DNA from 3 places in the Cellulosimicrobium sp. G4 BAM 1002 genome. Region 1 is predicted to be linked to each of the others. Evidence: predicted binding sites of a transcription regulator. Region 1 holds the regulator's gene; each other region holds the start of a gene.
What was found. The regulator HspR, encoded in region 1, represses chaperone genes until heat shock. The targets are predictions, from matches to a motif close to AAGTTGAGTCNNNNNGACTCAACTT.
Positions count from the first base shown of each region.

Region 2: a site for HspR is predicted at 1,926-1,950, ahead of clpB (ATP-dependent chaperone ClpB). Genes of this name have one in related genera too.
Region 3: a site for HspR is predicted at 1,468-1,492, ahead of ACMXGY_RS18735 (Hsp20/alpha crystallin family protein). Genes of this name have one in related genera too.

Region 1 is NZ_CP182109.1:4,055,737-4,059,005, reverse strand. It holds gene grpE (nucleotide exchange factor GrpE) at 1-427, shown strand, start outside; gene ACMXGY_RS18070 (DnaJ C-terminal domain-containing protein) at 614-1,612, shown strand; gene ACMXGY_RS18065 (heat shock protein transcriptional repressor HspR) at 1,681-2,082, shown strand; gene ACMXGY_RS18060 (DUF1540 domain-containing protein) at 2,262-2,570, shown strand; gene ACMXGY_RS18055 (hypothetical protein) at 2,665-3,269, opposite strand, start outside.
Region 2 is NZ_CP182109.1:590,022-593,290, reverse strand. It holds gene clpB (ATP-dependent chaperone ClpB) at 1-1,875, opposite strand, end outside; gene ACMXGY_RS02675 (LppM family (lipo)protein) at 2,079-3,269, shown strand, end outside.
Region 3 is NZ_CP182109.1:4,198,408-4,201,676, reverse strand. It holds gene ACMXGY_RS18745 (OmpA family protein) at 1-138, opposite strand, end outside; gene ACMXGY_RS18740 (hypothetical protein) at 135-719, opposite strand; gene ACMXGY_RS18735 (Hsp20/alpha crystallin family protein) at 891-1,415, opposite strand; gene ACMXGY_RS18730 (ABC transporter permease) at 1,565-2,329, opposite strand; gene ACMXGY_RS18725 (ABC transporter ATP-binding protein) at 2,326-3,108, opposite strand; gene ACMXGY_RS18720 (DUF4097 family beta strand repeat-containing protein) at 3,203-3,269, opposite strand, start outside.

The DNA of each region.
Region 1 (3,269 bases):
GGTCCTCGCCGCGAAGGCCGAGGCCGCCCAGCACCTCGACTCGCTCCAGCGTGAGCGCGCGAGCTTCACGAACTACCGCAACCGGGCGCTGCGCGACCAGGAGGCCGCGCGCACCAAGGGCGTGGAGGACGTGCTGACCGCGCTCCTGCCCGTGCTCGACGACGTGGACCGCGCCCGCCAGCACGGCGAGCTCACCGGCCCGTTCGCCGCGATCGCGGACAAGCTCGACGCGAGCCTCGAGAGGCTCGGGATCGAGCGGTACGGGAAGGTCGGCGAGGAGTTCGACCCGAACGTCCACGAGGCGCTCATGCACCAGGCCGACCCCGAGGCGACCTCGGCGACGGTGAACCTCGTCATCGAGCCGGGGTACCGGATCGGCGACCGCGTCGTGCGTGCCGCGCGCGTGTCGGTCGTCGGGCCCGAGTAGTCCCGCTCCGGGCGGGTCGCACCGCACCATCACCGGCGTGCCCGACGGCGCGGCGCACCTTCTGCGCGAAGGTGCGCCTCGCCGTCGGGCACGCGAGGATCACGAGCAGGCCCACCACGCCACACACGCACGACCAGGCACGACACGAAGGACAAGGACCACGACCACCGACAGGAGGGAGGCGCCGTGACCGGGCAGGACTGGATGGAGAAGGACTTCTACGCCGCGCTCGGCGTCCCCAAGGACGCCGACGACGCCGCGATCAAGAAGGCGTACCGCAAGCTCGCCCGCCAGTACCACCCCGACCAGAACCAGGGCGACGCGGCGGCCGAGGCGAAGTTCAAGGAGATCGGCGAGGCGTACGCCGTCCTCTCCGACCCCAAGGAGCGCGAGCAGTACGACGCGATCCGCGCCATGGCGGGCGGCGGTGCGCGCTTCTCCGCAGGTCCCGGCGGCGCCGGGGGAGCGGGCTTCGAGGACCTGTTCGGCGGCATGTTCGGCGGTGCCGGCGGACCGGGCGGCACCCGGGTGCGGTACTCCACCGGCGGCCAGGGTGCCGCCGGGTTCGAGGACATCCTCGGCTCGATGTTCGGCGGCGCAGGCGGCGCCCAGCAGTTCGGCGGCGGTCCGCGCCCACGCGCCGGGTCGGACGTCGCCGCGAGCACCACGCTCCCGTTCCGCCAGGCGGTCGAGGGGTCGACCGTCACGTTCACCGTCGACGGCCGGAACGTCACCACGCGCATCCCGCCGGGCGTGCGTGACGGGCAGAAGATCCGCCTGCGCGGCAAGGGCCGTCCGGGCATGGGCGGCGGTCCCGACGGTGACCTCGTCGTCACCGTCCACGTGACGCCGCACCCCGTGTTCGCGGCCGACGGCACCAACCTGCGCGTGACCGTCCCCGTGACGTTCGCCGAGGCGACGCTCGGTGCGACCATCAGCGTGCCGACGCTGGACGGCGGGTCGGTCAAGGTCAAGGTCCCCGCCGGGACGCCGTCGGGCCGCACCCTGCGCGTCAAGGGCCGCGGTGTGCAGACCGCGAAGGCGACCGGGGACCTGCTCGTCACCGTGCAGGTCGCCGTGCCGCAAAAGCTGTCCAAGGCCGCGCGGGCGGCGGTCGAGACGTTCGCCGCCGAGACGGACGGCGAGGACGTGCGAGCGGACCTGGCCCGCCAGGCGACGGAGTGATCCCGGTGGCCGACGTCGACCAGGACGCACCCGTCCTCGTCATCTCCCAGGCGGCGGCGCTCGCGGGGATGCATCCCCAGACGCTGCGCCAGTACGACCGCCTCGGCCTCGTCGTGCCGCGCCGCACGGCGGGCCGGGGGCGCCGGTACTCGCTGCGTGACGTCGGCAAGCTCCTCGAGGTCCAGCGGCTGAGCCACGACGAGGGCATCAACCTCGCGGGCATCCAGCGCATCCTCGCCCTGGAGTCCCAGGTGGAGCGGCTCGAGCGGCGCATCGAGGCGCTCTCCGCGCGGGTCGAGCCCGGTGGGCGCGTGTTCGCGGCCGCGGCGAGCGGCGACGTCGTCGTGGTGCCCCGCGGGCGCAGCGTGCGCCGCGGCGTCGAGGAGGCGCTGCGCGAGACGTTCGCCGAGCACTCCGAGGCGCGCGCCCTGGTCATCTGGCGCCCGGCGCCCGACGACTCCGGCGACTGACCGGTCGGCTTCGGCGGGCCCCGCGCACTGCGGCGAAATTATTTCGAAAGAATGCCGTGCGCTAATTCGCATTCTTTCGCGCAATTCTTAGCAAGGCCTTCCTTGCTATACAGCGTTGCTTGTCAGGAATATCGTGGAGGGAAGCGCAGCCCCCAGTTCCGTCCAGACAGGAGATCGCGATGAGCAGCCTCATGGAGATGCCCCAGGTCGTCGAGTGTTCCATCGACGGGTGCGGTTACAACCACGACCACGGGTGCCACGCCGGTGCCGTCACGATCGCCGGTCACCTGGGGGACGCCGAGTGCGCCACCTTCATCCCGCTGGGCACCAAGGGCGGGCTCGAGAAGGTCCTGGCCCACGTCGGCGCCTGCCAGCGCACGGAGTGCATCCACAACGCGTCGCTCGAGTGCTCGGCGCCGTCGATCCGCGTGGGGGCGGGGCCGTCGAGCGAGGTCAGCGCGGACTGTCTGACCTTCACGCCGCGCTGACCCTTCACGCGACGACCCACGACGCCCCGGACCGCGCGCTCGCCCGCGCGGGACGGGGCGTTCGTCGTGCGCGGAGCGCACCGCCCGAGACGCGTCAGCGCTCCAGCGTGTGGAGGAGGTCGACCACGCCCGCATGGGTCCGGGGGAGTGGTTCGAACCACAGGCGTGGCGGCCGACGCAGGATCGCGGTGACGCCGAGCGCGAGACCCGTCCGGTCGATCCGGTGCCGCAGCTCCGACCGGAGCGCGTCGTCGTCGGAGCTGCGCTCGCCCAGGACCACGAACAGCCCGTTGCCGAGCGACGCCATCGGGTGCCCGTCGCCGAACGTCTGGGTGAGCGCCCGCCCCATCGCGGCGGACCGGGCGAAGCGCTGCCACCCGGTGAGCTCGTCGAGCGCGACGTCGACGACGAGGAGACCGTGCGTCTCGGCCGGCGGTACTCCCGCACGCTGTGCGACGCCGTAGGTCTCGCGCAGCCGGTGCACGAGGTACTGCGTGGTCGCGAGCCCGGACTCCGGGTCGAGCACCTCAGGCGTCACGGGCACCGACTCGTAGCCCTCCGTCCACCCGACCGCGACGGCCCGCAGCAGCTCGAGGTCCGGTTCACGGGCGTGCGCACGGTAGAGGCACGCGACGTCGTCGATGGCCTCGCCGATCCCGACGCCCGCCTCGCCGCGCACGCGACCGAGGCGTTCCGCCG
Region 2 (3,269 bases), 1.2 Mb from region 1:
CTCGGTCTTGCCCACGCCCGTCGGGCCGAGGAAGAGGAACGAGCCCGTGGGGCGGTCCGGGTCGGCGACGCCCGCGCGCGAGCGGCGGACGGCGTCGGACACGGACCTCACCGCGGCCTGCTGGCCGATGAGACGCTCGCCGATGACGTCCTCCATGTGCAGGAGCTTCTCGCTCTCGCCCTGGAGCATGCGGCCCGCGGGGATGCCGGTCCACGCGGAGACGACCTCCGCGATCTCGTCCGCGCCCACCTTGTCCGCGATCATCGGCGCCTGGGCCGGGTCGGCGAGGGCGTCCGCGGCGTCGCCGGCGGCCTCCTGGCGCTCGGCCTCGTCGAGCTCGCGCTGGACCTGCGGGATCTCGCCGTACTGGAGGCGTCCCGCGGTCTCGAGGTCGCCCTCGCGGATCGCGCGCTCGACCTGGACGCGCAGCTCGTCGAGCTTGGCGCGCAGGTCGCCGACGCGGTTGTGCCCCGCCTTCTCGGCCTCCCACCGCGCGGTGAGCGCGGAGAGCTCCTCGCGACGGTCGGCGAGGTCGGCGCGCAGCTTCTCGAGCCGCTCGAGGGACGCCGGGTCGGTCGACTCGGAGAGCACGACCTCCTCCATCTCGAGGCGCGTGACCGCGCGCTGCAGCTCGTCGATCTCGACCGGGGACGAGTCGAGCTCCATGCGCAGGCGCGACGCCGCCTCGTCGACGAGGTCGATCGCCTTGTCGGGGAGCTGGCGGCCGGTGATGTACCGGTCGGAGAGCGACGCCGCGGCGACCAGCGCAGAGTCGGCGATGGTCACCTTGTGGTGCGCCTCGTACCGCTCCTTGAGCCCGCGCAGGATCGCCACCGTGTCCTCCACGGACGGCTCGCCCACGAACACCTGCTGGAAGCGGCGCTCGAGCGCCGGGTCCTTCTCGATGTACTCGCGGTACTCGTCGAGCGTGGTCGCGCCGACGAGGCGCAGCTCGCCGCGGGCGAGCATGGGCTTGAGCATGTTGCCGGCGTCCATCGCGCCTTCTCCGCCCGCACCGGCCCCCACGACCGTGTGCAGCTCGTCGATGAACGTGACGACCTCGCCGTCGGACGATCGGATCTCCTCCAGGACGGCCTTGAGCCGCTCCTCGAACTCGCCGCGGTACTTCGCGCCCGCGACCATGCTCGCGAGGTCGAGCGAGACGAGGCGCTTGCCCTGGAGGGACGTCGGGACGTCGCCCGCGACGATGCGCTGCGCGAGACCCTCGACGACGGCCGTCTTGCCGACGCCCGGCTCGCCGATGAGGACCGGGTTGTTCTTGGTGCGGCGGCTCAGCACCTGCACGACGCGCCGGATCTCCGAGTCGCGCCCGATCACGGGGTCGAGCTTGCCCTCCGCGGCGGCGGCCGTGAGGTCGGTGCCGTACTGCTCGAGAGCCTTGTACGTGCCCTCGGGGTTCGGGCTCGTCACGCGCGCGCTGCCGCGCACGGCGGGCAGCGCCGAGCGCAGCGCGTCGGCGGTCGCGCCGGCCTGCTGGAGGATCGTCGCGGCCTGCGACGACCCGGCGGCGATCCCGAGCAGCAGGTGCTCGGTCGAGACGTACTCGTCCCCGAGCCCCTGCGCCTCCTTCGACGCGTTCTCCAGCGCCGCGGACGTGGCGCGCGAGGGCGTCGGCTGCGCGACGGCGGACCCGCTCGCGGTGGGCAGCGCGACGAGCGCGGCGCGGACCTTCTGGCCGATCGCCTGCTTGTCCGCGCCGACCGCGTCGAGCAGGCCGACGGCGACCCCGCCGTCCTGCGTGAGCAGCGCGGCGAGGAGGTGGGTGGGCTCGAGCTGGGGGTTTCCGGCGGCCGACGCGGTCTGGATCGCCTCGCCGATCGCCTGCTGCGACATCGTCGTGAACTTCGTCTCCATCAGTGCTCCGGGGTGCTCGAAAGTCTGGTCTGACCAGTGGAACGGCTCCGAAGTTGAGTGTATTCCGCTCAACTTCCATCCGGCACCCTCGACGGCGTCGGGGACGCGACCGCCGAGCGTCGAGCGGATGAACTCGCGCCGCATTCCGTCTCAAATCGGCATCGAACCTCGCTTCGGGCGCCGATCCGCGACATGCTGGGCGGGTGACCACCACCCCCACCCTGCGCAGACGACTCGGCCTCGGCGCCCTCTTCGCCACCCTCGCACTCTTCCTCACCGGGTGCATGAGGATGGACATGGCGCTGACCCTCAACGAGGACGACACGTTCGACGGCAGCGTCGTCATGGCGTTCTCGGACGAGCTCGCCGAGTCCGCGAACATGGACCCGCAGGAGATGTGGGACTCGATGGGCTCCGAGCTGGAGTCCGACCTCCCGCCCGGCGCGACGCAGGAGCCCTACGCGCAGGACGGGTACACCGGCACCAAGGTCACCTACGCAGGCCAGCCCATCTCGCAGCTCGCCTCCGCGGGCAGCGACTCGATCTCGGTCGTCCGCGAGGGCGACGAGTACGTCGTGTCCGGGTCGATGGACATGACGGGCGAGGAGTTCAACCCCGAGACCGGCGACGCGACGAGCGACGAGATGACCCAGCAGATGATGGAGAGCCTGGACATCCAGGTCGCCATCACGTTCCCGGGCGAGGTCTCGGAGTCCAACGGTGAGGTCGACGGCAACACCGTGACGTGGACCCCCGTCGTGGGCGAGGTCAACGAGATGACGGCCCGCGGCTCGGCCGTCGCCGGCGGGTCCGGCGGAACCGGCAGCGAGTCGACGGACGACACGACGGACGAGGGGACTGACGAGGGCACGGCCGGCACCACCGACAACGCCGACTCCGGCTCGGGCTCCGAGTCGGGCTTCCCCTGGTGGGTCCTGTTCCTCGTCGGCGGGATCCTGCTTCTCGGCATCATCGGCCTGGTGCTGTGGCTCGTGCTCCGGTCGAAGCCGGCGCAGGACGGTCAGGCCAACGCGTACCAGCAGGGCGGCTACCCGACGCAGCCCGGCCAGCAAGGACCCTATGGCGTCCCGGGCCAGCCGCAGCAGGGCCAGTACCCCGGTCAGCAGGGCCAGCCCGGTCAGTACCCCGGCCAGCAGGGGCAGTACCCCGGTCAGCAGGGCCAGCCCGGTCAGTACCCCGGCCAGCAGGGTCAACCCGGTCAGTACCCCGGTCAGCAGGGCGGCCCGCAGGCGTACGGCGCGCAGCAGCCCGGTACCCCGCCGCCCGCGCCGCAGCAGGGCGGCTACCCGGGCACGTCGGCACCCTTCGCCCCTCCGGGGGCGACGCAGCAGGTGCCGCCGGCACCGGGCGCGCACCCGCAGCCGTCTCCGACC
Region 3 (3,269 bases), 140 kb from region 1:
GGGCACGAAGCCCTGATCCTGCGTCCCGTCCGCGGGGGTCTCCTCGGCAGCGGCGCCCGGGGCCGCGGCGACGAGACCGAGGGCGAGCGCCCCGGCGACGGTCCCCGCGAGGGCGGGTCGTGCGGTACGACGGCTCATTCCACCGGCCCCCACGTCACGGGGACGTCCTCGAACGCGGGCCACGCGTCGTGGAGCCGCACGTCGACGGTCGCCGGCCGGCCCTCGGGGGCGGGGAACCACGCCTGGTAGATCACCGGACGGCCGTTGACCGTCTCGGCCGCGACGACGTCCGTCGCGAGATCGGTCCCGGACCCCGACACGACGTCGTACTGGGTGAGCGCGCCGACGTCCACGATCCTCGGGTTGTGGTCACCGCCGAGCATGTCGTAGACGGAGTACGTCTCGGTGGGGTCGTCGCCCGCGAAGTGGGGCGTGAACAGGACGCGCAGCTCGACGGTGGAGCCGTCGGCGGTGAGCGAGACGAGCCCGACCGTCGCCTCGTCGTCCACGGAGCCGGGGACCGGGAGCCGCGTCTCGAGGATCGGCTCGTACTCCTCGGCGCCGACGGTCACGGGCGTCGGGCCCTCCTCGGCGTCGCCCGAGCAGGCGCCCAGCGTGAGCGCTACGGCGACGACGCCGGCACAGGCCACGACGGCGCGGCGTGCGCGGGAGGAGCGGGGCGCGGGCAGGGGCGAGCGAGGTCGGGTGGGGCTCGGCATGGCACGGAGGCTAGCGGACGTCCGCGGTGGAGCCCCGGTCCGTCCCGGGGGAGAGGTACCCATGCCGGGACGACGAACGGGGCCGGCACCTCGGTGCTGGCCCCGTTCGCGTCCGGCCGCGCAGGGGCGGCGCGGCCGGGTCTGTGGGCGTCGGTCGACGCCGGGTGCGCGTCAGGCCGCGCGCGTGACCTCGATGCGCTGGGGTGCGCGGCCGGCGAACACGCCGGCGACGGTCACGGTGAGCACGCCCGCGTCGTACGACGCACGGACGACGTCCGCCTCGGCAGCCTTCGGCAGGGTGACGGTGCGGCGGAACTCGCCGAACCGGACCTCGCGGATGCGGCGCCCGGCCGGTGCGGCCGGGACCGCCTCGCCGGCTGCCTCGGGCGCCGTGCCTTCGGTCTCCTCGCCGTCGGCAGGAGCCTCCTCCGCGGGGGCCTCGACGACACGCTGGTCACGGCGCTCGCCGCGGACGACGAGACGGCGGCCCTCGAGCTCGACGGTCACGTCGTGCTCCGGGTCGACACCCGGGAGGTCGAAACGGGCGACGAGGTCGTCGCCCTCGCGGTAGACGTCGGCGGCCGGTGCGTAGCCGGACCGGTCGACGGTGGTGCCGGCCGGCCGCGTCCAGAGCTGGCGCACGACGCGCTCGGTGGGCAGCGGGCGGAACGGTGCCACGGTGTAGGTGCTGATCATGGTGGTCCTCCAGGTCTGTCGTGCCACGGGTCCGTGGCGTCTGACCGGTCCAACCTTGAGCGGGCCCGGCTCAATCCCGCGTTCGCGCACGACGAACGCCCGTCACCTGAGGCGAGGTGGCGGGCGTTCGTCGGTGCGCCGGGTGGCCCTCAGCGCAGCCTGCGCCGGTAGGTGGCGACGGCCCAGGCGTAGGCGAGGGCGAGGATGCCGAGGAGCCAGGCGAGGGCGGTCCAGATGTCGGTGCCGGCGGGCTGTGCGGAGAACAGGGCGCGCAGGGTGTCGACGATGGCGGTGACGGGTTGGTTCTCGGCGAACCAGGCGACGGGTGCGGGCATGGTGTCGGTGGGGACGAATGCTGAGGAGATGAAGGGCAGGAAGATCAGGGGGTAGGAGAAGGCGGAGGCGCCGTCGACGGTCTTGGCCGAGAGTCCGGCGATGACGGCGAGCCAGGTCAGGGCGAGGGTGAACAGGGCGAGGATGCCCAGCACGGCGGCCCAGGCGCCGAGGGAGGCGTTGGTGCGAAAGCCCATGAGGAGGGCGACGGCGATGACGATCGTCACGGAGATCATGTTGGAGACCAGTGAGGTCAGGACGTGGGCCCACAGGACGGCGGAGCGGGCGATGGGCATGGACTGGAAGCGTTCGAAGATGCCGCCCTGCAGGTCGAGGAAGAGGCGGTAGGCGGTGTAGGCGATGCCGGAGGCGATGGTGATGAGCAGGATGCCGGGCAGCATGTAGTCGATGTAGGACTCGCTGGTGCCGGTGTCGATCGCGCCACCGAGGACGTAGACGAACAGGAGCATGAGCGCGATCGGGGTGACGGCGGTCGTGATGATCGTGTCCGGGCTGCGCAGGATGTGGGTCAGGGAGCGGCCGGTCAGGACGCGGGTGTCGGTCAGGACGTGGGTGGTCATCGAGATTCCTTTCCGGTGCTACCGACGAGGGTGAGGAAGACGTCTTCGAGGGAGGGCTGCTTGGCGACGTACTCGACCTTCGCGGGGGGCAGCAGGGCCTTGAGCTCGGTCAGGGTGCCGTGGGTGATGATCGTGCCCTGGTGCAGGATCGCGATCCGGTCGGCGAGCTGTTCGGCCTCGTCGAGGTACTGGGTGGTCAGCAGCACGGTCGTGCCGCGCCGGGCGAGGCCCTTGACGGTGTCCCAGACCTCGATCCGGGCCTGGGGGTCCAGGCCGGTGGTGGGCTCGTCGAGGAAGATGATCGGCGGGTCGCCGATCAGGCTCATCGCGATGTCCAGCCGGCGGCGCATCCCGCCGGAGTAGGTCCCGGCGCGGCGTGCGCCGGCGTCGGTCAGGGAGAACCGGGCCAGCAGGTCGTCGGCGACCTGGCCGGGGTTCTTCAGGTGGCGCAGCCGGGCGACCAGGACCAGGTTCTCGCGGCCGGTCAGGACCTCGTCGACCGCGGCGAACTGTCCCGTCAGGCTGATCGACTCCCGGACCTGCCCGGCCTGGGTCGCGACGTCGAACCCGTGGACCGTGGCCGTGCCCGCATCGGCCTGGAGCAGCGTGGACAAGATCCGCACCAGCGTGGTCTTGCCCGCCCCGTTCGACCCGAGCAGCGCGAAGATGCTCCCGGCGGTCACGTCCAGGTCCACCCCGCGCAGCACGCGCAGCTCCCCGAACGACTTCTCGATACCCCGCACCCGCACCGCCGGGCCGAGGGACTGTTCCGTGCTCATGTCTGGTGCTCCGTTCCTGTCGTGCTGCTGGCAAGACTGTGGTTGTGGCACTTGCCCTCGTCCGGCGCCCCGACCTCGCGGGGCGATGCGCGGCTCAGAGGCTGCGTGCGGTGATGTCTCCGTACGAGGTCGTCGCGCGGATCTCGAGCTCGGGGGTGCCG